Regions from separate parts of the Pedobacter riviphilus genome, predicted to be linked through region 2. Evidence: riboswitches for the same ligand, from Rfam matches in the RefSeq annotation. Region 2 holds a riboswitch; the other holds the start of a gene.
What was found. A riboswitch is a leader RNA that binds a small molecule or an ion and turns the genes downstream of it on or off. The one in region 2 is predicted to bind cobalamin.

Region 1: it holds a riboswitch for cobalamin, as region 2 does, so the genes downstream of both, metE (5-methyltetrahydropteroyltriglutamate--homocysteine S-methyltransferase) here and H9N25_RS09540 (TonB-dependent receptor plug domain-containing protein) in region 2, are expected to answer to the same signal.

What each region holds. Positions count from the first base shown of each region.
Region 1 covers NZ_CP061171.1:4,893,464-4,908,692, forward strand. Annotated here, with positions in the region: gene mfd (transcription-repair coupling factor) at 1-2,435, shown strand, start outside; gene H9N25_RS20115 (DUF3820 family protein) at 2,539-2,760, shown strand; gene H9N25_RS20120 (DsbA family oxidoreductase) at 3,056-3,772, opposite strand; gene H9N25_RS20125 (M14 family metallopeptidase) at 3,857-6,553, opposite strand; cobalamin riboswitch at 6,677-6,884, shown strand; gene metE (5-methyltetrahydropteroyltriglutamate--homocysteine S-methyltransferase) at 7,081-9,414, shown strand; gene H9N25_RS20135 (acyl-CoA thioesterase) at 9,699-10,085, shown strand; gene H9N25_RS20140 (class I SAM-dependent methyltransferase) at 10,147-10,812, shown strand; gene H9N25_RS20145 (phosphatidate cytidylyltransferase) at 10,937-11,746, opposite strand; gene H9N25_RS20150 (putative signal transducing protein) at 11,790-11,996, opposite strand; gene H9N25_RS20155 (CPBP family intramembrane glutamic endopeptidase) at 11,977-12,903, opposite strand; gene dusB (tRNA dihydrouridine synthase DusB) at 12,947-13,954, shown strand; gene apaG (Co2+/Mg2+ efflux protein ApaG) at 13,991-14,377, shown strand; gene H9N25_RS20170 (zinc metallopeptidase) at 15,071-15,229, opposite strand, start outside.
Region 2 covers NZ_CP061171.1:2,326,939-2,342,167, forward strand. Annotated here, with positions in the region: gene H9N25_RS09515 (YMGG-like glycine zipper-containing protein) at 2-496, opposite strand; gene H9N25_RS09520 (Dph6-related ATP pyrophosphatase) at 628-1,353, opposite strand; gene H9N25_RS09525 (SIR2 family NAD-dependent protein deacylase) at 1,343-2,029, opposite strand; gene H9N25_RS09530 (ABC transporter substrate-binding protein) at 2,038-2,979, opposite strand; gene H9N25_RS09535 (DUF6580 family putative transport protein) at 3,156-3,743, opposite strand; gene H9N25_RS09540 (TonB-dependent receptor plug domain-containing protein) at 3,785-5,653, opposite strand; cobalamin riboswitch at 5,752-5,946, opposite strand; gene H9N25_RS09545 (serine hydrolase) at 6,031-7,278, shown strand; gene H9N25_RS09550 (sigma-54-dependent transcriptional regulator) at 7,391-8,794, shown strand; gene H9N25_RS09555 (chloride channel protein) at 8,958-10,748, opposite strand; gene H9N25_RS09560 (RluA family pseudouridine synthase) at 10,823-11,545, opposite strand; gene H9N25_RS09565 (response regulator transcription factor) at 11,804-12,493, opposite strand; gene H9N25_RS09570 (TlpA disulfide reductase family protein) at 12,597-13,709, opposite strand; gene gatB (Asp-tRNA(Asn)/Glu-tRNA(Gln) amidotransferase subunit GatB) at 13,709-15,172, opposite strand.

The DNA of each region.
Region 1 (15,229 bases), 2.6 Mb from region 2:
TACTGGGCGATCATCTTCAGGATTTTCCAATCATCGAATTCGGGAAGCAGTTTTTTTATAAAACAGACAACCGCTTTGAATTTGAAACCAAGCCACAGCCTTCATTTAACAAAGATTTTAATCTCCTTATCCATAACCTTAAGGAAAACGAAAAAGAAGGCATTGTTAATTTTATTTTTACCGATTCACCAAAACAGATTGAGCGTTTATATGCCATTTTAGAGGATATTGATAAAACAGCCAAGTTTACACCGATCAATAGCATGCTGCGCGAAGGTTTTGTAGATCCGCAGATTCAAACGGCATTTTACACCGATCACCAGATTTTCGATCGATATTACAAATACAAACTTAAAAAAGGCTATCAGAAAAGCCAGGCCATTACCCTGAAAGATTTAAGGGAACTTAAATCAGGTGATTATGTTACCCACATCGACCATGGGATCGGAAAGTATGCCGGATTGGAAAAAGTAGAAGTTAACGGCAAAACCCAGGAGATGATCCGTTTAATTTATGCAGATAACGACCTACTTTATGTAAACATCAACTCGTTAAACCGCATTGCCAAATATAGCGGTAAGGAAAGCGGAGTGCCTAAGATGAATAAATTGGGTACTGATGCCTGGGACAAGCTAAAAAAAACTACTAAAAAAAAAGTTAAAGATATCGCCCGGGACCTGATCAAGCTCTATGCTTTGCGCAAAACCCAGGCAGGAACCGCGTTTTCTCCAGATAGTTATTTACAAACAGAATTGGAGGCTTCTTTTATTTACGAAGATACACCCGATCAGTTAAAGGCTACCCAAGACGTGAAAAAGGATATGGAATCGCCACATCCAATGGACCGTTTAGTGTGTGGTGATGTGGGCTTCGGAAAAACAGAGATTGCCGTACGCGCGGCATTTAAAGCAGTAGCAGAAGGAAAACAAGCGGCGGTTCTGGTACCAACAACTATTTTGGCCTTACAGCATTTCAAAACTTTTTCTTCACGCTTAAAAGATTTCCCGGTTACCGTTGATTACATTAACCGTTTTAAAACCAGTAAACAGATTAAGGATACATTGGCCGAAGCAGCTGCAGGCAAAGTTGATATTTTGATCGGCACACACCGTTTGCTGAGCAAGGATGTAAAGTTTAAGGATCTCGGCATCATGATTATTGATGAGGAGCAGAAATTTGGCGTTACTGCAAAAGAAAGGCTAAAAGCGGTTAGGGTAAATGTTGATACTTTAACCCTTACAGCAACTCCGATCCCGAGAACGCTGCATTTCTCTTTAATGGGCGCAAGAGATTTATCCATTATCAGCACGCCACCGCCAAACCGCCAGCCGGTTAGTACCGAATTACATGTTTTTAATGATAAACTGATTCAAGAGGCCGTTCAGTTCGAATTAGACCGCAGCGGACAGGTTTTCTTTATCCATAACCGCGTAAACGACCTGATGCAATTGGGTGGCTTAATCCAGAAACTGGTTCCAAAAGCAAGAATCGGTATTGCGCATGGCCAACTAGATGGCGATCAACTGGAAGATGTAATGCTCGATTTCATTAATGGAGAAAAAGATGTTCTGGTAGCCACCACGATTATAGAAGCGGGTTTAGATATTCCGAATGCCAATACCATCATCATTAACCATGCACATATGTTTGGTTTGAGCGATTTGCACCAGATGCGTGGCCGGGTAGGCAGGAGCAACAAAAAAGCTTTCTGTTATTTACTTTCTCCACCCTTATCTACTTTAACTTCTGAAGCACGGAAACGTTTAAGTGCTATTGAAGAGTTTTCTGACTTAGGAAGCGGTTTTAATGTAGCTATGCGCGATTTGGATATCCGTGGAAGTGGAAATTTATTGGGTGCCGAGCAGAGTGGTTTCATTGCTGAAATTGGTTTTGAAATGTACCACAAAATATTGGATGAGGCTATTCAGGAACTAAAAGAAGCAGAATTTAAAGGCCTCTTCGAAAATGAACCTGCCCGTCCGTTTGTGGGCTTTACACAGGTAGATACAGACCTTGAATTGTATATCCCTGACGCATACATCACCAATATCACCGAGCGTTACAATTTATATACCGAGCTTTCTAAACTTGATAACGAAGCAGAATTAGCCATTTTTGAAAAACATTTGGCCGACCGTTTCGGTCCGGTTCCGCCGCAAGTAAAAACGATGCTAAGTGTGGTGCGCTTGCAGTGGCTGGGCAAGAAACTGGGCTTCGAGAAAATCAGTTTTAAGAAAAATAGTTTACGCGGGTATTTCTTAAGCGATAAACAATCGGCTTATTTCGATTCGAATACCTTTACCAAGATTTTAACTTTTGCGCAGAACCACCCGCGTATGTGTAATTTAAAAGAAGTAAAAAATACCTTAAGGATTGCTTTCGATAACATAAGTACTGTTGAAGAAGCCATTCAAACTTTAGAACTTATTGACTAAAAACGTTAATTCAGTCAACGGACAGACTCAATTAACGTTAATTCGGTCAATGAACTGACTGAATTAATGTTTTTTAAATTATCAGCACTACCTTAAAACAAAAATGTTAGATCCAACCTTATTGCTCGATTTAGTGAAAATGCAAATGCCTTATGGAAAGTATAAAGGTTACCTGATCTGTAATATCCCCGAAAGTTATTTGCTGTGGTATAAGGATAAAGGCTTCCCAAAAGGGAAATTAGGCGATTTAATGGCTACTATGTTCGAAATCCGGGTAAATGGTTTAGAGTATTTATTAACGCCGTTGAAGAATCAAAATCGGTAGTTAAGAATGATAGGTTAATGCGAACATTTATTCCGGGCTATTGTCTTCCCGAACCAAAAGTGATGGTGGCAGGTATAGAGGAATCGTCATTCCCAACTTGATTGGGAATCGTAATGCCTTAGTAGGGTCGCAGGTTGCATTAAGATTCCCGCCTGCGCGGGAAAGACGACCGTTTTGAATAGACATCTCCATTGCGCTGCGCTTCAGGAGATGACGACTAATCTGTAAAAACCGCAGATCAACATTTATCGCAGAAAAAATCTGCGGAGATCAGCGTAATCTGCGGGAAACAATGCTATATCTCACAACCATTTTCATCACAAACGGCATCATCATTTTTGTTTAATGAAGTAAGCGTAGTTTTTGGCTGGGCAGATTTCCACTCGGCAAAACTTTGGGTAAGTGCATCGGTAAATGCCTGAACAGGCTGAGCGCCCGAAACACCATATTTACGGTCCATTACAAAATAAGGCACACCACGGATCCCTAAATTCTGGCTTTCATAAATATCATAACGAACGGCTTCGGCAAATTCATTTCCATTCAAAACCGATTTGGCCTCGTCCTTATCCAAACCAATTTCTACAGCAAGATCAATCAAAACATCAATTTCGCCGATATTTTTACTGTTCACAAAATGTGCTTCAAACAGTTTCTCTTCGGCTAAATCCTGAAGATTATGTTTTGCTGCTAAATGGATCAAACGATGTGCGTTAAATGTATTTGCAGGAATATTCGTATCAAAATCCATCTTCAAACCAGCATTTGCAGCCATATCCGCTACCTGTTTGGTCATTTGTTTAGCCTGTTCAATGGGCATTCCCTTGCTTCTCGAAAGGTAATCGTATACTGTTTCGTTATTCGTATTATGGTACTCAGGATTGAGCTGATAACTTTTCCAATCGACTTCAATCTCGTTTTTGAACGGTAGTTTTTCTATCGCCTGTTCAAAATGTCTTTTTCCGATATAGCAAAACGGACACATTACGTCCGACCAGATTTCTACTTTCATAATACAAAATTAAGCTGATTACAGTTGGCTAAAGTAAGGCCAAAGTAAAAAGCCACTATCGTTCAGGATAGCGGCTTCTCAAATTTATTTATACAATTGGTTAAATATCAGCTTAAAAGTACCATGTGTTTGTGCCCTAAAAGCAATTTCAGGCCCAAAAGCAAGCAGTTTGCCTTTACCAACCCTCGCTTCGAAGGCCGTTACACCATCTTGCAGGTAAGCCTGCCCCCAGGCCCAGCCGCTGCGCAGCGGTGTGGCATTTTCGAACCACATTAAAGGTTTGATCTTTCCAGCCACAATGGCATCGCCTGTGAGCTTAAAAACAGGGCTATTATCGAAATATACATCAGCTTCCTTTTCCATGCCCCAATTGGTTGGTAAAGTAGTATCTACACCAACATTTAGAACACTTCCTGGAACATAATATTTTTCAGCAGGCAATCGTTTTTCTTCTCCGTTTACAATTTCAACCATTGCATTCCGAACCGGAAGATTTAAATGATAGGCCAAATTGGTGCTACTACCTATGGTTACAATATTGCCGCCTGCCTCCAAAAATTTCTTCAATTCAGGGATTGATTTGTCGGCGGTGATCCTACCCAAACGATTTCTAAATTCTTGAGGGATTTCTTCTGCCTTTGGTCCGAAAGATCTGTTTCCGAATCCTCCGCCTTGTACCGGCGGTATGGCTCCGCTCACAAAAACAATTACATCGTATTTAGATTTTAAGTTCCCCGCGTCAATATCCTGTGGATAAATTACCGTTGCGTTATAATGATATTGTTCCATTAAAAATCGCACCCAGCCCGAAGCCATAGAGCCGCCGTAAGTATCCCAAAGGGCAATCCTTCCTGCAGAAATTTTAATTTTATCTTTTGGGGCATTCGCACTTTTTAATTTGATATTCGCTTTTTCTAGTATTGCTTTTCCTGCTGATGAAACATAAAAATCGCCATTTTCAGTCGAACGGTAAACCTCAACTTTGCTTTTTAATAAATCATTAACCGCAGTATAAGAATCATTTTGTGCAGCACTTAACACATAGCCCGATCCATTTGGTAATTTGTTTTCTGATTTCAACAAAACACCATATGGACTTTTCTCAAACGGACCAGAAAAATCGTCGAGAATCCGATCAAATTTAACATCCATTAAATAGGCTAATGTCCATCCTGCAGCATCGTATGGCGGAATTGGAGCACCACCTTCGTATTTAAAATCGTTCGGGTGATCCTGAGGTTCGAACATATCCAAAACGTGTGGACGAAAAGCCTGATCGGTTTTTACGACATAACTTCCGGCAGGATAATTTTTCCCTGCAACGGTAAATGAAGCGGTTGCTTTTTGAACCACAATCCCTGTTCTGATCAAAGCATTTAAAAATTTAACTGCAGAGTTAAAATCAGGTTGATCGGCACTTAAAATATATCCGCGAGGATCTCTGTTTGCCGGAGCTTTCATCACCGTATCAAAAGCTTTCATACTGATCTGCCGTCTTGGCCCAAAATCGGCATCTCCGCCCGCAATTGCGGTACCTTTTTCGCCTTTTGCAGCGTTGTTAATGGCTTCAATTTTCTTTGGAGAGAACGACCAGGTATCTTTTTTACCTCGTTCTATTGAATTTCTGCCCATCTGATAAATGTTATACAACAATTCATCGCGGTAACGTTGTGCATAATTTAAAACAGCATAATTTAGTGATACCGAATAATCGATCGAGTTTTTAAAGTACCATTTCCTCGGGGTAATCGGGTTTGGCGAATCGCCGCTTGGCAATAAACGCGAAGGAACCAAAGGAATTTCAGAAGGAGTAGGGTTCCCGATAATTTCGGTCAAGAGCCCAATCATATTATGAAAATAAGTGGTGGTTCTTAGTCCGCCATTATACCAGGTAGAATAAACTGATCCTCCGCGTTGGGTATAACCAGGTTTATTTTCCACATTCATTCGGTTGTGCATGGCTGCACCAACCGCATCTAAACTGGTTAGTAAGGTTGGGTCGAAAACGTAATTGAACGGATCGCGGTAGGGAGGCCCAGCAACAACAGTTCCTGCCGGGCCAGCCTGATGGTGGTTATACATAATCTGCGGGATCCATTCGACAAAAAGCTGGCGACCAATATTCTGTGTTTCTTTAAGGTTTAGCATAAAGAAATCGCGGTTATTATCATGGCCTGCATATTTTTCATATAAAACGGGTAAGCCTGAGGTTGTTCTTTTCTTGGGATCTTTCTCTCTCATGTACCAATTGCTCACCAGTTCTTGCCCATCAGGGTTGGCATGGGTAAACAAAACGATTACATTATCCAAAATACGCAGGGTTTCCGGATCTTTTCTGGAGGCAAATTCATAAGCGGTTTCGATTAGTTGATGTGCGCCCACTACTTCGTTGGCATGTAAACCACCATCTATCCAAACTACTGCTTTACCTTCCTGGGCTAATGCTTTTGCCTGCTCGGGTGTAATTTCAGCATGCGCCAGTTGTTGCGAAATTTCTTTGTAACGGTCCAATTTCTTCAGGTTTTCGGGTGAAGAAACAATCAGCATATATTGGCTTCTGCCTTCTTCGGTTTTGCCAATATCAACCAGTTTAATGCGGTCAGAACTTGCCACGAGTTTCTTAAAGTAAGCTTCTGTTTGGGTATAATTGGCCAATTGATAATCGTCGCCGATATCAAAACCAAAATGCGATTTTGGCGTTGGCACTTCCTGTGCCAGTACAGCACAGCTATTTACCATTAAAAAAGCAACAAAAAGCCCTTTAAAGTAGATTTTTATCATAATAGTTTAGTTAGGTAATCAAATATAATAGAGAATATGCGCCAAAAACGGCTTGCTGTAAATTTGTTACAAGTTTTAAATCCTAATCCATACATTTGTCCTGATGTAAGTTCTTAACTTTATTTTTCATCAACCGATACAGGTTCCCGGAATTACACCCGGGATTAATAGGGAATCGTGTGCAAATCACGAGCTGTCGCGCAACTGTAAATTCTGTCTTTTATTAAAAAGACAACGGTCTTATCATTCATGCCACTGTGCCGTTTACCGGGATGGGAAGGCGATAAGATCGGGAATAAGTCAGGAGACCTGCCTATATTGAATTGACGGTACTTTCGCGTTATAAAGTAATTGGTCAGGTCTGATTGTACACGATAAAATTAAAATTTTATATGCTTGCTTTAAGCTTTTGGCTGATGAGCAGGTTGTTTGTGCCCAAACCTTTCCCTTTAATTTTTAACATAGAGTATTACAAAATAGTGCTTTAAGAGCTTTTAAACGATTTATTTACTTAATCTTTAAAAGAGATGCTAACGCAAAATCTGGGCTATCCGCGAATAGGTAGCCAAAGGGAATTAAAGAAAATCTGCGAAAATTACTGGGCAGATAAAACTGGGTACAAAAATGTACTTCAGGTGGGAAAAAACATTCGCCACGAAAACTGGAACCTTCAAAAAGAAGCTGGAATTGATATCATTCCCTCGAACGACTTTTCTTTTTATGATCATGTGCTCGATCATTCGTTAACTTTTGGTGCAATACCGAAAAGGTATAACGAAGTGATCCTGAAAAAAGGAAATTCGGAGCTTGATCTCTATTTTGCCATGGCCAGGGGTTATCAAAAAGAAGGATTAGATGTGGTAGCGATGGAAATGACCAAATGGTTCGATACCAATTACCATTACATCGTTCCTGAGTTTTACAAAAACCAGCCTTTTAAACTCTTCTCTACCAAAATTATCGATGAGTTTTACGAAGCAAAACAATTAGGCATTACTACAAAACCTGTTTTAATCGGACCGGTATCTTACCTTTTATTGGGAAAAGAAAAAGAAGCTGGCTTCGAAAAAATCGATCTGATCAAAAACTTGCTTCCAGTATATATCGAGATTTTATCTCGCTTAGATGCCTTGGGTGTAGAATATGTTCAGTTTGATGAGCCGTTTTTAACTTTAGACCTTACCGAAAAAGACAAAAAAGCTTATGAATATGTTTATAAAGAAATTAGAAAAGCTTTTCCAAGGTTAAAGATCGTTTTAGCAACTTATTTCGAAGGTTTAGGCAACAATCTTGCCTTAACTACTTCATTGCCAGTAAATGTTTTACATATCGATCTGGTACGCGCTGAAGGTCAATTGATAGATGTTTTAGCTTCGTTAAAAGAAGATACCATCCTTTCTTTAGGTTTGGTAGATGGAAGAAACATCTGGAAAAATGATTTCGAGAAATCTGTTTCAATCATTAACCAGGTTGTAGAAAAAAGAGGTCTGGATAAAGTGTGGATTGCCCCATCTTGTTCCCTAATACACTCGCCGGTTGATTTAGACAATGAAACCAATGAGCAAAACCTTTCGGCCGAAATTAAACAGTGGCTGGCTTATGCGAAACAAAAAATTGCTGAGGTCGTTACCTTAAAAAAACTCATCACCAACGAAAGCCCTGCATCTACCCTGCAAAAGCTTGAAGAAAATAAGACTGCGATTGCTAACCGTAAAGTTTCTAAAATCATCCACAATCCTGAAGTTAAACAACGTGTTTTAGCATTAAAAGAGCAGGATGCAGAACGTTTAAGCCCATTTTCTAGCCGAAAAATTAAACAACAGGAACTCAATCTACCAAGTTATGCCACTACAACCATCGGCTCATTTCCGCAAACGGCAGAGGTAAGGAGCTGGAGAGCAAAACTTAAAAACGGAACTTTTACCGTTGAAGAATATGATGACCTCATAGCAAAAGAAACCGCAAAAGCGGTAAACTGGCAGGAAGAAATCGATCTGGATGTTTTGGTTCATGGCGAATTTGAGCGCAACGATATGGTTGAATACTTTGGTGAACAGCTAGATGGTTTCGCCTTCTCTAAAAACGGTTGGGTACAGAGTTATGGTTCACGCTGTGTAAAACCTCCTATTATTTTTGGTGATGTTTCGCGCCCAAAACCTATGACAGTAAAGTGGACCGCCTATGCGCAGTCACTTACCACAAAATACATGAAAGGTATGTTAACCGGTCCTGTAACCATCTTACAATGGTCGTTTGTACGTAATGATCAACCTAGATCAGAAACCTGTACTCAGATTGCCCTGGCCATCCGCGATGAGGTTTGCGATCTGGAAAATGCAGGTATTAAAATCATCCAGATTGATGAACCAGCCATTAGAGAAGGTTTACCATTACGCAAAGCTGATTGGCAAACTTACCTGAACTGGGCGGTTAAAGCCTTTAAAATTTCGGCAAGCGGCGTGAAAGACGATACGCAGATCCATACGCACATGTGTTACTCTGAGTTTAACGATATCATCCAAAACATCGCCGATATGGATGCAGATGTAATCACGATCGAAACCTCACGTTCGCAGATGGAGTTATTAGACGCATTTGCCGATTTTAAATATCCAAACGAAATCGGCCCCGGGGTATACGACATTCACTCTCCAAGGGTTCCGAAGAGGGAAGAAATGGTTCAATTGCTTAAAAAAGCAAAAGCTGTTATTCCCTCCGGGCAACTCTGGGTAAACCCCGATTGCGGTTTAAAAACCCGTGGATGGGATGAAACCAAAAAAGCTTTGATAGAAATGGTTGAAGCCGCAAAAGAAATGCGTAAAACCGAAGAGGTGCTCGCTGCAGATCTTCAGGTGAATTAATTCTAATTTTGTCACACAGAAACCAATACTATTAAGTTAAGAATTCGATTGTTGTCAGTCTGAGCTTGTCGAAGACCCTTATCGTGAAATAACTAAAAAGACTGTCCTTCGACAAGCTCAGGATGACATCTTTTTAGTTATTTCGCTACTTAATTACATTACTGAAAGCACATTTTTTTACATTTCAGTATCCATTTCTCAAGGCAAACCTTTTACTTTGGCAATTTTCTACTAAAAATAACTAGAAAGTTGCCAAAGCTTTTTACAGCACCTATATTTAACCCATGACCCTAGAAGAAAGAATAGAAAATTCTAAAACCAGCATTTTTAAAGCCGTTTTCCCTAATACAACAAACCATTACGACACTCTTTTCGGTGGAACAGCCATGCATTTAATGGACGAAGTTGCTTTCATTACCGCAACCCGTTTTAGCCGTCAGATTATGGTTACTGTAAGCAGCGACAGGATAGACTTTAAAAAACCAATCCCCGCAGGCACTATCGTAGAGCTTATCGGCAAGGTAAAGCATGTGGGTAATACCAGTTTAAAAGTGAACGTAGAAATTTATATTGAGCAGATGTATGCCGAAGGAAGAGAATTGGCCGTTCATGGCGATTTTACTTTTGTGGCGATCGATGAAAATAAAAAGCCGGTTCAAGTGATCAAATAATCTCATAACCTCGGCAGAAAAGATGTAAAAAATCATAACGCCCAAATTTTTAAATTTGACTATGGAACATCAACTTTCTGAGGAAGACTTAAAAAATATTGCCAAACAATTGGCTTGTCCTGAAGGCGAACACGGCATTAAAACAGGCGAAATGATGCATGCCAATAATATCGGCATGACCACTTCTGCAATTGAGGCATTAAACCTTCAAAACAATGAAACCGTTTTAGAAATCGGTCATGGTAACGGCGGGCATATTGCTCAACTATTGTTAAAAGCAGAGAACCTCGCTTATTTTGGTGCTGATATTTCTGCAACCATTATTGCAGAAGCCGAAAAGATCAATCAGGATTTCATCACAAAAGGAAAAGTCCACTTTCAGTTAACAGATGGCCTTACATTACCATTTGATGATGATCGGTTCGATAAAGTTTTTACGGTTAATACGATATATTTTTGGACAAATCCAAGCGAATACCTCAGCGAAATTAAGCGGATATTAAGACCTGACGGCACTTTGGTTATATGTTTTGCTGATAAAACTTTCATGCAAAACCTGCCTTTTACTCCTTATGGCTTTACACTTTACGAAGTAGAAACCGTAAAAGAACTATTAGAAAAAGCGGGATTTACCATTAAAAATACGCTTAAAAAATTAGAGCAGGTACAAAGTAAAACAGGCGAACGAGTAGAAAGAGAATATTATGTTGTAACAGCTAATGTATAAAATAGCCCTCGTTTTTAACGAGGATTAGGGAGAATAGCGATTGTATAGCATGAGTATTGAACTGCTTTAATATTCCCACATGCGCGAGAATGATGCCAATACTGAGGTCTTTCTCGATGCTCGCTTAATACAAAATCAGATATAAATAGGCGTAAACCACGGGAGCAGCCAATAATAACCCATCAAAACGATCTAACAACCCGCCATGGCCCGGTAATAAACCACCACTATCTTTCGTATCCAAACTGCGTTTAAGCATCGATTCTACTAAATCGCCCAATGTACCAAAACTAGCAATCAATACCGCCATACCAATCCAAACCCATGCTGGACTTTCGGTAAACAGAAATGACAAGCCAAAAGCGACCAAAACACTGGTGAACATGCCTCCGAAAAAACCTTCCCAGCTTTTCTTTGGCGAGTGGCGCTCAAATAATTTACGTTTACCGTATTTTACACCAAAAAGATAAGCACCTGTATCATTTGCCCAAAGCATCAGTAAAAATGCCAGCGGAAGATGAAAGTTATATTCGTTCCAGTTTTTCAAAAAGCCCAGGGCATGAAAAAAACAGAAAGGAATGGTTACATAAACAAAGCCAACAAAAGTGTACGAGATGTTGGCGAATGGAATTTTGTTCTTTTTATATAGCTCAGTAATAAAAACCGAGAAAATTAGCGGGATACAAAGTAGCAAATACTTCACATCATATTTAAGGTAGTGTAGGCCTGCCGCCATCAAAAATATTAATGAACCCGCTGCCAAACCGATATTACGGTGTGGCCTGATGCCAGAGTTTTTAATCAGCTTGTAAAATTCAAACAAAGCCAAAACACTTAAAACAAGATAAAAGATGGTAAAAGTGTAGCTCCCCAGAAGGATAGAGCCAAGCATTACAATGGTAAAAAAGAAAGCGGTTATTGCCCTGGTTTTCATTTAAGGTAGGAGGTAAAGGGTGTAAAGTTTAAGATCATCATCACTATTCAATTTCGTTTTCAACAATGTATTCTATGGCTTTATCGAAATCTACCTTATTCACCAAAACATTTATTTCGCCAATATTATATGCCGAGAGCTGTTTATTTATCGTTACTGCCGGAATTCCGGCTTCTGTTAATCCCTGTTTTAATACCTCTGCCGCAAAGGCATCGCTGGTGGTATATACTTTAACCCAATTTTCGCTCACGTGTTGCGTTATCTTTAAAAATTTTGAACAAAGCTATGGTAATTATTGCACTAATTAAATAGCCATACCATGGAAAACCGATCGGTTCATCAGCTTTATCAAGTGGCATGTGATGCTTTTGCATGTAAAAAGCCGCGCAAACCGCATAAGCATTGTTTAAGAAGTGCGCCAGCATGGCATACCAAATACTTCCGCTGTAATAATACAGGTAGCCAAAACCTGCACCCAATAACATACGTGGCACAAAACCATAAAACTGCACATGGATGGCACTGAAAATAATGGCTGATAACCAAATTGCAACGTGTGGATTATCAAAAGCCCTGGTTAACGATCGTTGCACGCCGCCACGGAACATTAATTCTTCACCAATTGCAGGTATAACAGCAATCATGACAAGGTTTACAATAAAATCGAAATTACTGCGCACAGTGATCAATTGAATTGTCATTTTCATTGCAATAGCCTCCTTTTCTTTCATCCATTGTTCTATCTTATGCAAAAAATCAGGCAAAATCATTTTCTGGTTCCATATCACAGTCCATTCCATAAACGGCATGCTTAATATCATTATAGCCAGCACAAGCACAACCAACAAGAATTTTGGCTGCTTGAAAAGATAAAACTCCGTTACCTTTTTCCTTTCTGTTAAGGCCAAGGCGATAGGAGGTAAAATAAATGTTCCAATCGAACTTAATATTTGTATCACTTTAAAACCAGCAATATACCTCGTATCGCCAGCTAAAAGCATGTCCAAATTACTTACTATTCCTAAGCCATACATTAGTAAAACAATGACAATAGCTAGAATTCCAAACACAAGTCCGCCGATAACTGCGTAAAATAAAAGTAAAAGTAATTGTAAGAAAGGATTGATTTCCTCCTTGTTAGGTGTTACAAAATTCATTATTTGTACCTTTGTATGTTTTATTAATCGTTGAAGATAGAAAATGTCTGTTAAGATAGGAAATATAGATTTAGGTGAGTTCCCGTTATTACTGGCTCCAATGGAGGATGTAAGCGATCCGCCGTTCCGTTATGTATGCAAAAAAAACGGGGCCGATATGATGTACACTGAATTTATTTCTTCGGAAGGCTTGATCCGTGATGCTGCAAAAAGCAGACAAAAGCTTGATATTTTTGAATACGAAAGACCAATTGGCATCCAGATTTTTGGTGGTGATATCGATCACATGCGCGAAGCCTCAGAAATTGCTTCTGCAGCAGGACCTGACCTGGTTGACATTAATTATGGCTGCCCGGTTAAGAACGTAGTATGCAAAGGCGCAGGCTCCAGTCTGTTACAGGATATTGATAAAATGGTAAAGATGACTGAGGCTGTTGTTAAAGCTTCACATTTACCTGTTACCGTAAAAACCCGTCTAGGCTGGGATGATAATACAAAAAACGTTTACGAGGTTGCCGAGCGACTTCAGGACGTGGGTATCCAGGCCCTTACCATCCATGGCCGCACCAGGGCACAATTATACAAAGGCGAAGCAGATTGGTCACTTATCCGGGAGATTAAGCGTAATCCGCGCATCAAAATCCCAATTTTTGGTAATGGCGACGTAGATAGCCCTGAAAAAGCAGCCAACTGGCGTATGGAATATGAGGTAGATGGCATCATGATCGGCCGTGCGGCAATCGGTTACCCATGGATTTTCCGCGAGGTAAAACACTTTTTTAAAACAGGCGAACACCTTGCCGGGCCAACCATTGAAGAACGTATTGAAGTTTGTCGTACACATTTAGATAAATCGCTTGAATGGAAAGGGCCTAAAACCGGAATTTTCGAAATGCGCCGCCACTATGCAAACTATTTTAAAGGCTTACCAGATTTTAAACCATACCGCATGCGTTTGGTGGCCGAGCCTGATATCAACAACATTTACAGTATTTTAGAAGAAGTGGCAGAAAAATTTGCCGACTATGATGCCACTAGAGTACTGGCTTGATTTTTGAAAGCTTTTTTTATACATTCGTAAATCACCATGGTTACAGCTATTACAGACGGAGTTAAAGTTTCAGTAGAAACAGTATACCAGCCAGAATATTCAAATCCGGCCAACGAGCATTATATGTTCGCTTATCGCGTGGAAATTTCTAATCTTTCTGATTATGCTGTGCAATTAATGCGCCGCCAATGGTTTATTTTCGATTCGAACAGTAGCCGAAGAGAGGTAGAAGGAGAGGGCGTTGTGGGTTTACAGCCAATTATTCGGCCTGGCGAAACACACGTATATGTTTCTGGATGTAACCTCAAAACCGATATGGGCAGTATGAAAGGTGCGTACTTAATGAAACGCGACATTGATGGATCAGAATTCGAGGTTGATATTCCAGAATTTCAATTGATTGCTCCTTATAAATTAAATTAATTCTTAATTCCATTTTGCCACAAATCGTCATTTCGTCCGTAGTGTTCCAAAGGAACTCCTTTGGAGGAGAAATCTATAAAGTTTAATTTGATCCAGAGCTCTCTCTCCCGAAAGTTCGGGATTGCACTCCAGTTGAGATGACAAGACCTTTTAGTATAGATGAGGGGTAGAAAAGCAATTTCAGTGTTCCATTTTTAGGCTATTCCTGCTTTCCGCTATAGTCCCTCTTTTCAATCGGGAGCTGCCGCTGCAATCAGGTTTAGACCGCAGTTTTGCTGCAACTATTAAAGGTTTAACAGCATGATGCCTGCAATTTTTTGTGCACCCTGCAACCCTAAATAGTATTACTAACCTAGCCACATAAACCCGATCAAAGCGGGATGCCGATTTTTTCTATCGGCAGAAGCGGGAGCGGGACCGAAGCCTACCTAAGCACCACAAAACCTGCTTTCCAAATAGATATTTTAAATATAGCCATCACCCTGAACCGAGCCTCAGCGAGCTCACCGAAGGTAATTTATTTCAGGGTCTATCTGATCGAACAGATGCTGACCACAAAGTAGCCATTAGACCTTTAAAACAATAAAAACTGCTAATAAAATAAATTCAGCATGACGATCGAGTTAAAATTAATAACCAAAAACGGCCAGGATTAACCCGGCCGCTCTGTGCTTTTCATAATTAGATATCTCCTTAATCTCTGCTTCTTCCAAAAAGCATCGATGCGTAATACAATAAATTGGCTAATGCACCAACAGCTGCTACTACATAAGTCATGGCTGCCCACCAAAGTGCATCTTTAGCCTGCGCATTTTCTTCTTGTGTTTGCATTACACCGTTATTATTTTTTAG
Region 2 (15,229 bases):
TTTAGTTTTTAGGTTGCACACGGCCAGATTTTCTGTCTTCACCTCTACCGATTAAATAACCGCCACCAGCTCCAACTAATCCACCGATGATAGCACCTCTACCTTTTTTCTTATCGATTAATGCACCACCAACTGCTCCTGCCGCACCACCGATAACTGCACCTTTAGCTGCATCGCTCCAGCCTTTTTTCTTAGCTGTTGGTTGTGCACCACCATAAGCGCCAGTAGAACCACCACCAGAACTTGCATAAGATCTAGATGAGCTTGCTCTCCTTGCTGCAGCTAATTCTGCCTGGTGTTTAGCTTCTTTTTCCTGTTCTACCTTGGCCACTTCGGCTTTTTTAAAGCTATCTAACCTTAAACTATCTTTAACTGCTTTAATTGCCAATTGTTTTTCGGCCTGTTGTTGTTTTAATGCTGCTTCTTCTTTTGCCTTATTATTACAAGCAAATAAAACTGAAGAACTTAATGCGATTACTACCAATATCTTTTTCATAACTCTTAATTTTTTAATATGACGCTTGTTTAGCTACCTAACCTCGCTAAACAGGTTTCAATGTGTTGTATGATTTAGTTAATTACCCATACTAAAGAAAAAATGATGCCAAAATGTTTTGAAAAGAAAAATTATTCCAATAAATCCATATACCAGAAGCCAGAAAGGGTTGTGGTTGAGCAAGGTGAATCGTCATCTTTTGTTGTTTTACTTGGAGCATTATAAGTTCTGAATACCTTCTCTCCGATGGTGAAAGTGATTTTACTCTTGAAAATTGGTCCTTCAAATGCAAAAGTATGAAACTCTCCATTTTCGCCGCAGGGATCGATATCTGCGGGAAGTTGCCTGATTAAATCAAGGCTGATTACTTTTCCACAAAAATTTTCGAGATTTTGCTGTGTGCAAACAATGATGGTTTTATAGTTCAGGTTTAGGAATTCTTCAATTAAATGTTGTGTATCTTTTTTCCAAAGTGGAAAAATAGCCTTAAGTCCAATTTCTGCTAATTTGTTCTCGCGATAAGTACGTAAGTCCTCTAAAAAGATATCGCCAAAAATAGAATGGGTAATACCTTCCTCTTTAAATTTAGAAAGATGATGCTTCATGGTACTATCATAGGTTTCCATATCGGGCATTTCGCCCAAACGAATCTGATACAGTGGAATACCAATGCTTTCAGCCTGTTTGATCAGTAAGGATTCCCTAACACCATGCATGGAAACACGGTTGTATTTTTCCGTAACTGTAGTAATCAGGTATCGGATTTCGATAGTTGAATCTTGTAAAGCATAATGCAAAGCCAATGTGCTGTCTTTACCACCACTCCAATTAAAAATGCAAATCTTTTTATCTGGCATTGGCTAGGATTTCTTTTAACGTCGCAACGCCTTCTACTGCGTTTTTTTCAATGTTGATTATATTCTTATAACGCTTTACATCGGGTGTTTTTGGATCAATAATGTATTTATCAACAAAGGAAGGCACAAAATCAATTAAACCTGCTGCGGGATAAACAGCTAACGAAGTTCCGATGAGCACAAACAGATCGGCTTGTTTGCAAAGTTTAACGGCTACCTCTATCATGGGTACAGCTTCGCCAAACCAAACTACATGTGGACGAAGTTGAGAGCCCAGCTCACAAAGCTCGCCCATTTTTATTTCTGAACCAACGATGGCATAGGTTAAATCTGCTTTTCTATCTGATTGAGACCTGGTAATTACGCCATGAAGATGGGTAACTTTGGTAGAGCCTGCCCTTTCGTGCAAATCATCAATGTTTTGGGTAATAATTTCAACGTCGAAGTCTTTTTCCAGCTCGGCAAGCACCTGGTGAGCCAGATTAGGTTTCGCAGCTAAAACCTGCCTTCTTCTTTCATTATAAAATTCTTGTACCAATTCCGGATTTCTCTCCCAAGCCTCGGGGGTGGCTACATCATAAACATTATAGCCTTCCCATAATCCATCAGCATCCCTAAATGTTTTTAACCCACTTTCAGCACTGATCCCTGCTCCTGTTAAAACAACTAATTTCATAAATGTGATTATACAGATTTAAATGATTTCACAGGCTGGCTGTAGTTGATGAATTTTTTGGCTATGTTTTCGTCCGCCTTAAATATTTCAGGGTGAAACATACAAGCTAAAGCTTCAATACCCTCAACAAGTGTGCCTACACTAGGCTGGGTAAACATATCAAAATCAGCAATATAAACCTGGTTGTTTTTTACGGCCTCTAGCTCTTTCCAACCTGTTTTTGAGGTTAGCAGCTCCATTTCTTCCATGCTTCTTTCCATATCAAAACCACATGGGGCAATAACTAAAACCTCTGGATTATATTTCTGGATTTTATCCCATTGCGTTACAATAGAGTCACCACCAGGATTAGACAGCATATCAACACCACCAGCGGCAGCAATCTGAAAAGGAATCCAATGTCCGCAGTTATAAATCGGTTCTATCCACTCCATCAGCATGATCCTTTTTAATGGCGCACGGTTTGCCCTAAGCTGATCTAAAATATGATCTGTTTTCTTTTGCAGCCCTGCCAGATAGTTTAACGCTATCTCTTCCTTTCCTAAAGCGTTGGCAATGGTAATAGCACATTCGAAAACATCCCGTAAGTTATTTGGTGATAAAGGAACTAGTACAGGTTGTTTACTGAGCTTCATTACGGCTGTTTCGGTGCAAACCGTATCGATGTTGCACACTTCACATATATCCTGTGTAAAAACCACATCAGGTGCGATGCTTTCCAATAGTGCATCATCTACCCAGTACAAACTTTTGCCTTGTGCTTTTGATGCAGAAAATATACGGTCTATTTCGATGCTCGAATAGTTTTTACCTTCTAATATGCATCGTACAACTTTAGGCTGAGCTGCCGCCTCTTTAGGACATTCGAATGTTACGCCATGCAGGTATTCTTGCAGGCCCATATCGTAAATCATTTTTGTAGCAGCAGGTAAAAAGGAAACAACTTTCATATCAATATTTATGTATTATCCTGAACTTGTTTCAGTATCTGATAGCCTTTATTAGATGCTAAAATAACTCAGCATGATGAGGAGTCTAAGTTAAAAAAAATCCTCTTTTGAATCGAATCAAAAGAGGATTTCTATGTTGTTTTCGCTTGATTGATATTATACCAATCAATGGAAATCTATAACTTTTGTCTTTGCAGTTTCAATACTGGGTATTTTGCTTTTAAAATTTCGAAAGCTCCAAAAAGTAATGCACCATAAATCACTGTTCCCTCTAAGAATCTGATCTCGAATGGAATGGCTTTAATTAAACAATCTATAAACCCATTGAAGTTTTGTGTATACAGCGGGTTCTTATACCATGAGCCAATATCACTTACAATCCAATGGATGAATACAATTACAATTGTAGAAAGTAATAAGCTAGCAATATTTACCTTTTTTAGTAAGAAACGACTCACTAAAACCATTAATGCAATTGCAAGGTATGTCCAGAGTTCTTGAATTAAGAATATATCTACATACTTTTTATATATGGTTGTATAAAGCACTAAATCGCTTAAAAATAAACTCAATAGCGGAAAAGCGAATGCTTTAAGATTATCTTTAAAATATGCTCCTCCAAATAAAGCTACCGCTCCTATTGATGAAAAATTAGCAAACTTTAATTCATCTGAGTTAAATGTTACCAGCAAACGGAAAGCCGTTATTACCAATATCATTAACAACAAAATTAAAGTACGTGGATTAAATTTTAAATGAGACATCCTATTTTTGGTTAATATGTATACTGCAAAGTTAAATTTTATTAGTGTATATTAAAAATTACTCCGGTATTAAAGTTGAAACCTAAGCTATTGTAACCAATAATCTCGTTGTATTTTTCGTTCAGGATGTTTTTGGCATCAAAAAACAGTTTTACACGTTTTTTAGCCAAAGCATATTCTGCATAAGCATTTAACAATTTATAAGCAGGTAAATTATCTACCGTGTAAGTCGTAAAATTACCATCGTTACGTTTACCAAAGTAACGGTAATTTGCGCTTACATATAAATTGCTCGTAGCCTGCGCACCTGCAGTGATCCCAAATGTATGTTTTGGTCTGCGGAAAAGATAGTTGGCAACCGCATTATCAACAAAATTGAACTCATTCCCTTCTACGTAAGCATAATAACCATTGATATTGAACACACTGAATTTAACTGCTGGTTCAACCTCGAAACCTTTGGTTTTCTGACTTACCTGGTTAATATATCCATTAGGATAAGCATAAATGATTGCATCGGTTAAATCTCGCTTATAACCTGCTAAACGTAAGCTAAATTTGTCGTCAGCAAAGCTAAAATTAACACCAGCTTCGTAATTCTTCGATTTCTCAGGCTTTAAGTTCAAATTAGCACCAAACTGACCAAAAAGCATGTTCAAGGTAGGCACTTTAAATGCTGTTGAAACAGTTCCAAATAACTTTATTTCCTTAATGATGTTGATACTTGGGGTAATTGAGTAAGTATAGTTTTCGCCATATTGTTCGTGTTTATTGTAACGTCCGCCAACTTCAAGATTAAATACACTTAAATCGTGTAAGAATAAAGATCCATAAGCAGCAAAAATATTGGTTTCCGGTTTATTGGTTGCTGATGATAATTTCATCACGCGGTTATCGATACCCACCAATAAATCTAATTTATTTCCCAATTTTTGGTTGTAGAATAAATCCAACAACGATACGCGACCTTCGTTAACACTAGGATATTGGCTGTGTGCATCGTTTCTGGTGCTTTCAAAACTATAGTTCAAGGTTACTTTACCGGTAGCAAATTCATATTTGGCATTAGTACCTGCAGCAAAGTTTTTCAAAATCGAATAATTGTTTGCATCGGTAAAAGCACCACCATCAAATTTATAATTGCCATAATAATAACGCACAAATGGATTTACAGAGAAATGATTATCCAATTTGATTCCGAAGTTCGCATTTAGAGCATCGGTTTTGAAACCATCTTTATCAAATATAGCTGCACTTCCCATTGGGGTTGCTGCTTCTGAAATCCCATCGGTTTTAGCATGGGTATAGTTAATATTATAAGAAAAACCTTCAACTCCACCGTTTAAACCAATGGTTCCTTTATAAGTTTCGTAACTCCCTGCACTGGCCACACCATAAATGGTATTTCCTTTTGGGCCACCTTTTTTGGTGATAATATTGATTACCCCTGCAACGGCATCAGAACCATAAATGGTAGACTGGCCGCCTCTTAAAATTTCGATGTGATCAATCTGATCAATAGAAATCAATCTTAAATCGAATGCACCTCCGTTTCCTGATGGATCGTTCTGTACAATACCATCAATTAAAACCACTGCATAAGCACTTCCTGCACCCCTAAAAAATACCGATTTGTTTAATCCTGGGTTGCTGCTTGCGCCTGCTACAATAATCCCTGCCTGCTCACTAATAAGTTCTGGCAATGATTTCCCGTTACTGCGATCCAATACTTCGCGACTGATGATAGTGACCACTTTTCCAGTCTGAGATTGTTTCTGGTCATTTTTTGTTGCAGAAATTACAACATCTTTGAGCTGCAAACTATCTTGAGTTTGAGCATTAGCCACCTGGCCAATCATTAACTGTGCGAGCCCCAGCCCTGCTACAGTTAGCATACTTTTTTTGTTCATTTGATTGTGAGTTTTGCCCACAGCCAACAGATTAGAAAAGGAAATGAAAATACGAACAACGTTAATATCTCAATCCAAGCTTCAATCCCCGAAAGCTATGAAATTAAACGCTAAAGGCAGGTCTTCTGACTTACTCCCGTTTTTTCTGTCTTCCCGCTCAGTAGTTAATTGGGCAGTGACTTAAGAATTGAAAAACGTTATAGAGCTTACAGCTGCGGGACAGTTACAGATTTACACTGTATTCCCTTTTAATCCCGGATGTAAAGCCGGAAACCAAAAGCGCTGCAAAAGTAACAAAATTAAACAACATGTAAAATGGATGATGGAAAATGGTGATTTTAATAGAAAAAGCTAAATTAGGAATCAAATTTCTACTCATGAAAAGGATTTTAATTATTGCATTTTCGTCAATCAGTATATTTGCTATGGCACAAAAAACCGATACTGTTTTTCTTAGGAAACTAATGGAAACCAAACCAGAACTTTTTTCTTCAATACTTAACCATCCTGATAAAAACCAGGTTCAAATCCTTTATACCCAGGTTAACCGTGATGTAAAAAATAGACCTACTTTTAAAACGTTTAGCTATAATTTAGATCCGCACCATTATTTTTACCCTGCAAGTACTGTTAAACTCGCTGCAGTGATTTTTGCCCTAGAGAAAATAAACCGGTTAAAAAACACGGGATTAACAGCTAAAAGTACCATGATTACCGATAGTGCCTATAAAGGGCAAACGAAAGTTTTAACAGACACAAGTGCTAAAAATGGGCTTCCATCGATAGAACATTACGTTAAAAAGATTTTGCTTACCAGCGATAACGATGCCTTTAACCGTTTATTCGAATTTATCGGCCGGGCAGAAATTAACGAAAAATTGAAAGCAAATGGATTAAACGATAGTCGCATTTTAAACCGCTTGGCCATTGGTGATGCCGGAGAATCGGCCAAACACACCAACCCTATTAAATTTTACAATGGCAGTCAATTGGTGTATGATCAACCGGCACAATACGATCCAAAAGACTACGAACTGCAGCTAACTAATCTGGTAATGGGTAAAGGCTATTTGGACAGTGCCGATAAATTGGTAAATAAACCATTTAGTTTGGCAGGAAAAAATGCCTTTGCCATCAATGATCAACAAAAACTGATGCAGAAATTAATTTTTCCTGAGGCTTTTCCAACTAATGAAAGGTTTAACCTGACTGCAGAAGATTATAAGTTGATTTATACCTACATGAGCAAATATCCAACGGAAAGCGATTATCCTAAATACGATCATAAAGAATTTTGGACAACCTATGCGAAGATGCTGTATTATGGAAGAGAAAAGATAACACCAGCCCCAAACATTAGAATTTTTAACAAGTATGGTGATAGCTATGGCTACATCATTGATAATTCTTATTTCGTTGATTTTAAAAATAGAATTGAGTATTTCTTAACGGCGGTGGTACAAAGCAACGAAGATGGTATATTTAACGACAATAAATATGAATACGATACTGTTTGTTTCCCCTTTATGAAGAACTTGGGCAAAAGCATTTATGAAGTAGAATTAAACCGCAAGAAAATGCACCGAACAGATCTTAGCAAATTTAAACTTGATTATTCCTACTAAGATTAAAACCTTTCAGTCCTTTTCAGGTTTATAGCGTAGAAATTGTATAAAAAACTATACATTAATTAAAAAATAATATATTCGCATTTCAAAATTAAAGAATACATCTCTAATGGCTAAATTATTAATAATTGACGATGAGCGTGCGATAAGGAGTACCTTACGCGAAATTCTAGAGTATGAGAATTACGATGTTGAAGATATCGATAACGGTATTGACGGTCTCGAAATGATCAAAAAAGGAAATTTCGATCTGGTACTTTGCGATATCAAGATGAATAAGATGGATGGTATGGAAGTGCTCGAACAGGCACAGATCATTAAACCAGATTTACCATTCATTATGATATCTGGTCATGGAACAGTTGAAACTGCAATTGAAGCCAGTAAAAAAGGAGCTTTTGATTTTATTTCGAAACCACCTGATTTAAACCGTTTACTGATTACTGTCCGTAATGGTTTAGACAGGGGAAATTTAGTTACCGAAACCAAGGTTTTAAAACGTAAAGCAAGTAAAACCCGTGAGATTTTAGGCGAATCGGAAAGTATTTCTAAAATTAAGGAAACCATTGAGCGTGTTGCGCCTACCGAAGCCCGTGTATTAATTACTGGTGCAAATGGTAGCGGTAAAGAATTGGTAGCCCGTTGGTTACACGAAAAATCGAACCGTGCCGATAGTCCTTTAATTGAGGTAAATTGTGCTGCTATTCCATCAGAGCTGATTGAAAGTGAATTGTTTGGTCACGAGAAAGGTTCATTTACCTCTGCTGTTAAGCAACGTATCGGTAAATTTGAGCTGGCTAATGGTGGAACTTTATTTTTAGACGAGATTGGCGATATGAGCCTCTCTGCCCAGGCAAAAGTTTTACGTGCTTTGCAAGAACATAAAATTTCGCGTGTGGGTGGTGAAAAGGAAATTGAAGTAAATGTTCGCGTTTTAGCAGCAACCAATAAAGATTTATTGAAAGAAATTGAAGATGGTAACTTCCGTATGGATTTGTACCATCGGTTAAATGTAATCAATATCCATGTTCCACATTTAACAGAGCGAACTGATGATATTCCTGTTATTGCCCAGAACTTTTTAGAAAGTATCTGCAGCGATTATGGAATGCCCGTTAAGAAAATAAACGATGGTGGAATGGCCGCCTTAAAAGCTTTGCCTTGGACAGGTAATGTACGTGAGTTACACAATATGATTGAGCGTTTGATTATTTTAAGCGATAAGGTTATTACCGAAAATGACGTGCGTGCCTTTGCTAATCCAGGTGGTGGTACAAATATTGGCGCCGCAAGCAGTGCGCAGATTCCGGGTGCCGGTGGATTGAGCCTGTCTTCTTCTTTCGATTCTTTCAATAATTTTCAGGATTATAAAGATCACGCGGAACGTGAATTCATCAAATTCAAACTGGAAAAAAACAACTGGAATGTATCAAAAACAGCTGATGAAATTGATATCCAAAGAAGTCACTTATATAGTAAAATTGAAAAGTTTGGTTTAAAGAGAGCTGAGTAAGTTAAAGTGTTAGCGCCTTTAAATTAAGTAGAAAACAAAAAATATTGTCATCCTGAGCCTGTCTAAGGAAAAATATTTTTTGTTTTCTATTATAAAGTCTTCGATAAGCTCTAACAACCATGGCTTGTGTCTTCACGAATCATTTTCAGTATCGTGTTTAGACCTACCCCATATAATCATTCTGCCTCATCAGCAACGCCCTGTATTTATTAAAAATTGCTGTTTTAGAGACAAAGCCTAAATATTGGTTCTGCACGGTAAGCACTGGTAAAATCCATACATTATCCTGTTCCATTTTCTCCAGTACCATTTTAAGGTCATCATTTTCTGTAATCGTATTCGGTGCAGGCTGAACCAAATGAGAAGCTCTTAAATTCCCCTTATCAGGATGATTGATCATCTCATTAAATAGTTCTTCCATGTAAATTATCCCCTTAAAATCGCCCAGTTCGTCTGTTACAGCACAAATGTTTTTATGCGATTGCATAATCTCGTTCATCTTAACTGAAATCAGATCGTTCATATATAATTGAGGATAGGTTTTCTCGATCAAATACTTTAGCTTCATCTGGTTTAAAACCGTTGTATCCTTATCCTCATGAGATAATAACTCTCCCTTATCGGCCAGTGCTTTGGTATAAATAGAATGTTTTTGCGAGCTGCGGTTAATGGCGTAAGAAATCGCAGTGGTTATCATCAAAGGCACCATTAAAACATATCCCCCAGTAATTTCGGCAATCAGGAAGATACCCGTTAATGGGGCATGCATAATCGAGCCTAAAGCAGCAGCCATGCCTGCAACAATAAAGTTCGAAACATTCAATTGCGCTATTCCCGATAAATTCACGACATAAGCAAATATAAACCCGATTAACCCGCCCATAATTAAACTGGGCGCAAATGTACCACCATTACCACCTGCACCTAAGGTAACAAGGGTGGCAATTGATTTCATAAAAATGGTCACTACCGTAAACAGTACTACCACGGCCGAAATTGAGCTATAATCGGCAAAAATACTATTATTGATTACCGTATGATAATCACCCTTTAGTAAGCCTTTTATTGTGATATACCCTTCACCATATAGCGTAGGAAATAGAAATACCAAAGCGCCAAGCATTAAACCGCCTACAATTACTTTGGTATAAGGATGTTTTATTTTATAGAATAATCCTTTTACCGCATAATTTGCTTTGGTAAAATAGATTGAAAACAAACCAATAAAACAAGCCAGTATTACATAATAGAATAAAGCATTTATCTTCCACCCTTCTGTAACCAGAAAGAAAAGCTGTTGGGTATAAAATAATCTTGCCACTACCGCTGCCGTTGCGGCCGATAACAGAAGGGGAATAAATGCCGGAATGGTAAACTCTGGCAATAGAATCTCGATGGCAAAAACAATCCCAGCAACCGGGCTATTAAATGCCCCTGCAATACCAGCGGCTGCACCACAGGCTACCAGCATGGTAATTTCGCGGTATGACAAGCCCAAAACACGACCAAGATTAGAGCCTATTGCCGATCCACTGGTAACAATTGGTGCCTCCAAACCTGTTGAACCACCAAAACCTACCGTAACGGCTGCAGTAATAATCTGCGAATAAATATTATGTGCTTCTACCTTACTCGATTTTTTCGAAATGGCATAAAGTAAAGGGGTTAAACCTGTTTCGAATTTTGTTTTACGGATAAAGTATTTGATGTACAAAACCGTTAGAAAAATACCGATCATCGGAAATATAAAGTACAAATAGTATTTATATTTCCAGTGCCAGTCTGATTGAAGAAATTCTTCGATATGGTGGGTTAAACTTTTTAAAACGGCAGCTGCGAGTCCTGCTAAAATCCCGACAATTACAGCAAGGATAATTAAGAAATTACGGTTTGATATTTTAGATTTTCGGTACTGGTTAATCTTATCAAGGTAATTTACAAATCTGATGTACATTCTATTGTTTTTTAATAGAGGGCGAATACCAAAAGTAAGAAAAACAACGAAACGCGCCAATTTAAAGGGCTGTTTTAAGCATCAAATTTATCCAATAGCTTAATTAAAGTTGCAAAATCTTTTGGGTATGGTGCATCAATCACAATATCTTTGTCATCTAATCCTTTAAAAACCAAATGTCTGGCATGTAATGCGAAACGTTTCATAATGGGCTGCTCCTCTTCGCCTTTGGCTAATTTATATCCTCTCTTTATTGATGAAAGAAAAACAGGTTTCCCTTTGTACATATCATCACCAACAATGGCTGCTCTTTGTGTCGCCAGGTGAATACGGATTTGGTGCATTCTACCGGTAATCGGTTTACACTCTACCAAAGTATAGTGTTTGTAGTATTTTAAAGAATTGAATATCGTTTCTGCACGTTTACCTTCAGCCCTATCAATGGTTACATTTTTATTTCCATCGTTTAAAATAGGTAGATCAACAGTTAAATCATCAAAAATGACGTGTCCATCTACCACGGCATGATAGGTCTTATTTACCTTTCTTCTTTCGAACTGCATAGAAGCGTGGCGGTAACCTTCTGGATTTTTTGCAATGATTAGAGCACCAGAAGTTTCTTTATCCAAACGGTGACAAACCTGCGCATCATCACTATACTGTTTGGCCAAGCGTAATACATTGGTTTCTCCAGATCCTCCACGTTCATCGAGCGAGGCTAAAAATGGAGGTTTATTGATCACAATAAAATCATTGTCTTCGAAAAGAATAAGGTCTTTAAAATTTGGAAACTTCAAACTGTGCTGTAATTAATGAAGCGCAAAAATACGATTTTATTTTTTTAAGGTGAGCCTGACCCTGAATTTATTTCAGGGACTCAATTAAGAAAGATGCTGATCTCGAATATTCGGGGCAGCATGCCGATTTTTTAGGACTGTTGTCCTCCTGAACCCGATCTATCGGGTTGTTTCTGGAATTAATTTACGATGCATAAAAAACACAGATTAATCACCAGAAAAATCTGTGCTAATCTGTGTTATCTATGGTAAAGCTATTTAAGATAGCTCAAACTTATAACCTACTCCTTTTACGGTTGATACATAAGTTTCGCCTAATTTTTCCCTTAGTTTACGGATGTGAACATCAATAGTTCTATTGGTTACTACTACCGAATCTTCCCAGATATTTTTAAGGATCGATTCGCGGGTATAAACTTTTCCTGGTTTTGATGCCAGCAGATATAAAAGCTCAAATTCTTTTTTCGCCAATACCACTTTGTTACCGCCTTGAAAAACCAAATAAGCTTCACGGTCGATTACTAAATCGCCAATTTCCAATTTGTTTTCAGATACTTCTTCTGTTCCTGTATTCCGCCTTAAAATCGCATTAATGCGACTAACTAAAGCACGTGGTTTAATTGGTTTTGCGATATAATCATCAGCACCTACATTAAAACCAGCAATTTCAGAATACTCTTCACTTCTGGCGGTTAAGAAAACCATAAATGTATTTTTGAATTCAGGTATTGCACGCATTAAACGGCAAGCCTCAATGCCATCCATTTTAGGCATCATAATATCCAGAATAATCAAATCTGGGTGCACCTTTTTCGCAACAGTAATTCCTTCTTGGCCATTGGTAGCTGTGAAAACCTGATAACCCTCTTTTTTAAGGTTATATTCAATAAGCTCCAGAATATCTGGTTCATCATCAACAATTAATATTTTCTGACCTGCGTTGTTCATAGTTAAATATTTGTTACGAAAGTAGTGTCTATGATGCAATATTTAGTTAAGCCTAAGTTAAGAAATTGTTAATTACTTAAATTAGTTTAACATGGAATTTGTTTTAAAGTAACGTTTTGGCTAAAAACGTCTCTAATTCATCGCCACGTAAGTTTTTAGCAATTATTTTTCCAGAAGGATCAACCAGATAAGAAGTTGGAATAGCTTGCACCTGGTATTTTTTTACCGTTACGCCGTTAAAATCTTTCAATTCCGAAACATGTGTCCAGGTTAATCCATCAGCTTTTACTGCACCTAACCATGCTGCCTTGTCGGTATCCAGCGATATGCCGATGATATCGAAGTTCTTATTTTTATATTTATTATACACCTTAACTACGTTCGGGTTCTCCTGGCGGCAAGGCTGGCACCATGACGCCCAAAAATCGATTAATACGTATTTTCCTTTATAGTCTGATAAACTTACAGGTTTATCATCCGCTGTATTAATGGTAAATGCCGGAGCAACCTGCCCTACCTGAACTGCTTTTAAAAGTGCCATCTGTTTTACAAAAGCATCAACCGTGGCATTGCCTTTAATTTCTTCTTTAACTTCATCAGCAAATTGCACCAGTTCTGCTTCAAATTCCTGTGGACTTAAAGTATTCATGGCATAGAAACTAGCAAGCGTACCTTTGTTGTCTTTAGCAAATTTTATAATCTGCATATTCAATTGATTGATGTACGATTCGTACTGAGGTTTCATTGATTCTAGTACAGCCGCCCTGTTTTGAGGCTGTGTTGCTACTTTTGCTTCGAAATCGGCCTGTAGTTTCTCTACTTGTTTGGCAAAATTATTTCTAATCGTATTTAGTTCTGATAATTTTTCTACTTCATTTGCCCCTGAAATTTTATAAGTCATTGTTTTGTCGGCCAAATCAGCTTCCAACTTAATATCGTCGCCATTTTTTGCAATTAACATAAACTCATGATTACCTACCGATACCCTAAAGAAATCAACTGATGGGGTTTTACGGATGAATTTAAATTCACCTTTTTCTGATAAATTAGTTGAATCGATTGCAACCATATTGCTATTCTGCATCCCATATAAAAATACTTTCTTCTCTTTACCAGGGTTTTGGAAAGTTCCATCAATTGTAAAGCTATCTTTGGGTTTACATGCAGTAAAGGCAATCGCGATCAGCATGATCAGGCTCAATTGTTTTAGTCTCATTATTTTAGTTTTTCAAGTATTAATTCATTTAATTTTTTAGCATCAGCTTTTCCTTTGGCTAGTTTCATTACATCGCCAACAAACAAACCTAAAACGCCCTTTTTGCCTTTCTTGTACGCTTCTACCTGTTGTGGGTATTTATTTAACACTTCATCAATAAAACTACTTAATTCGTCTCCGTTTTCAGAGATGAGTAAGTTTAATGATAGTGCCAAATCGGCAACTTTTGCATTTTCTTCCAACTCAATCGCTGGTAATAGTTGTTGAATAGCAATTTGCTGTGTAATTTTTTTATCATCAACCAGATTAATGGCTTCTGCCAGTTGTGTTGGATTTACTTTGAAATCGGAGATCGTAATCCCTTTTTCATTTAAAACAGCTCTAATTGGACCAATTAACCAATTTATTAAGCTTTTTTTGTTGTGAACAGCTAATTGAGCCTGGTTAAAGTAGTTTAACAGATCTAAATCTTCAGCAAAAAGTGCTGCATCAGCTTTACTGATCCCAAAGTCAGCAATCATCTGCTGAGAAATTTCATTTGGTAAAGCCGGCATTAAAGATTTAATCTCTGCTAACCAATCATCAGAAATATAAATGGGTTGAAGGTCCGGATCTGAAAAATAACGGTAATCATTCGCTTCTTCTTTAGTGCGCATTGGAGAAGTAGTTCCTTTATCGGAATCAAAGTTTAAAGTGCTCTGGATAATTCTTCCTCCGTTACTAATCACTTCTACCTGGCGGCCAAATTCGAAATCCATTGCTCTACGTACATTACGCATAGAGTTTAGGTTTTTTACTTCGCAGCGTGTTCCAAATTCGGTGGTGCCCTGTGGTCGTATAGAAATATTAGCATCGCATCGCAAACTGCCTTCTTCCATATTTCCGTCGCTTACATTCAAATGTCTTACTAATTTCCTGATTTCGCTTAGTAAGACAGAAGCTTCTTCCGAACTGCGGATATCCGGTTCGGTCACAATCTCAATTAACGGCACCCCTGCACGGTTTAAATCAACCAACGAATAGTTATCGTCCTGATCATGAATACTTTTTCCAGCGTCTTCTTCTAGGTGAATGCGATTAATTCCGATTTTCTTTGTACTGCCATCAGCCAATTGAAGTTCCAAAAAACCATTTACACAGATTGGTTGGTTATCTTGCGTAATCTGATACCCTTTCGGCAGGTCGGCATAGAAATAGTTTTTCCGGTCGAAATGGTTGGTCTGGTTAATGGTACAGTTTAGAGCTAAACCTATACGGATAGCTTTTGCTACTACTTCTTTGTTTAACTTGGGTAAGGCTCCAGGCAATGCCAGTGAAACCGTAGATATATTTTGATTGGGTAAAGCCCCGAAAGATGCACTATCAGCAGAAAATATTTTAGTATTGGTATTTAACTGAACATGGATTTCTAGTCCAGAAACGAGTTCGAAAGCAGTTTGGGGGCTTGTTTCTTGTAAAGGCATTTAAAGCTTCGTGTTATTATAAGTTTTATTAACCACAGCTTGTACTGTTCAATACAG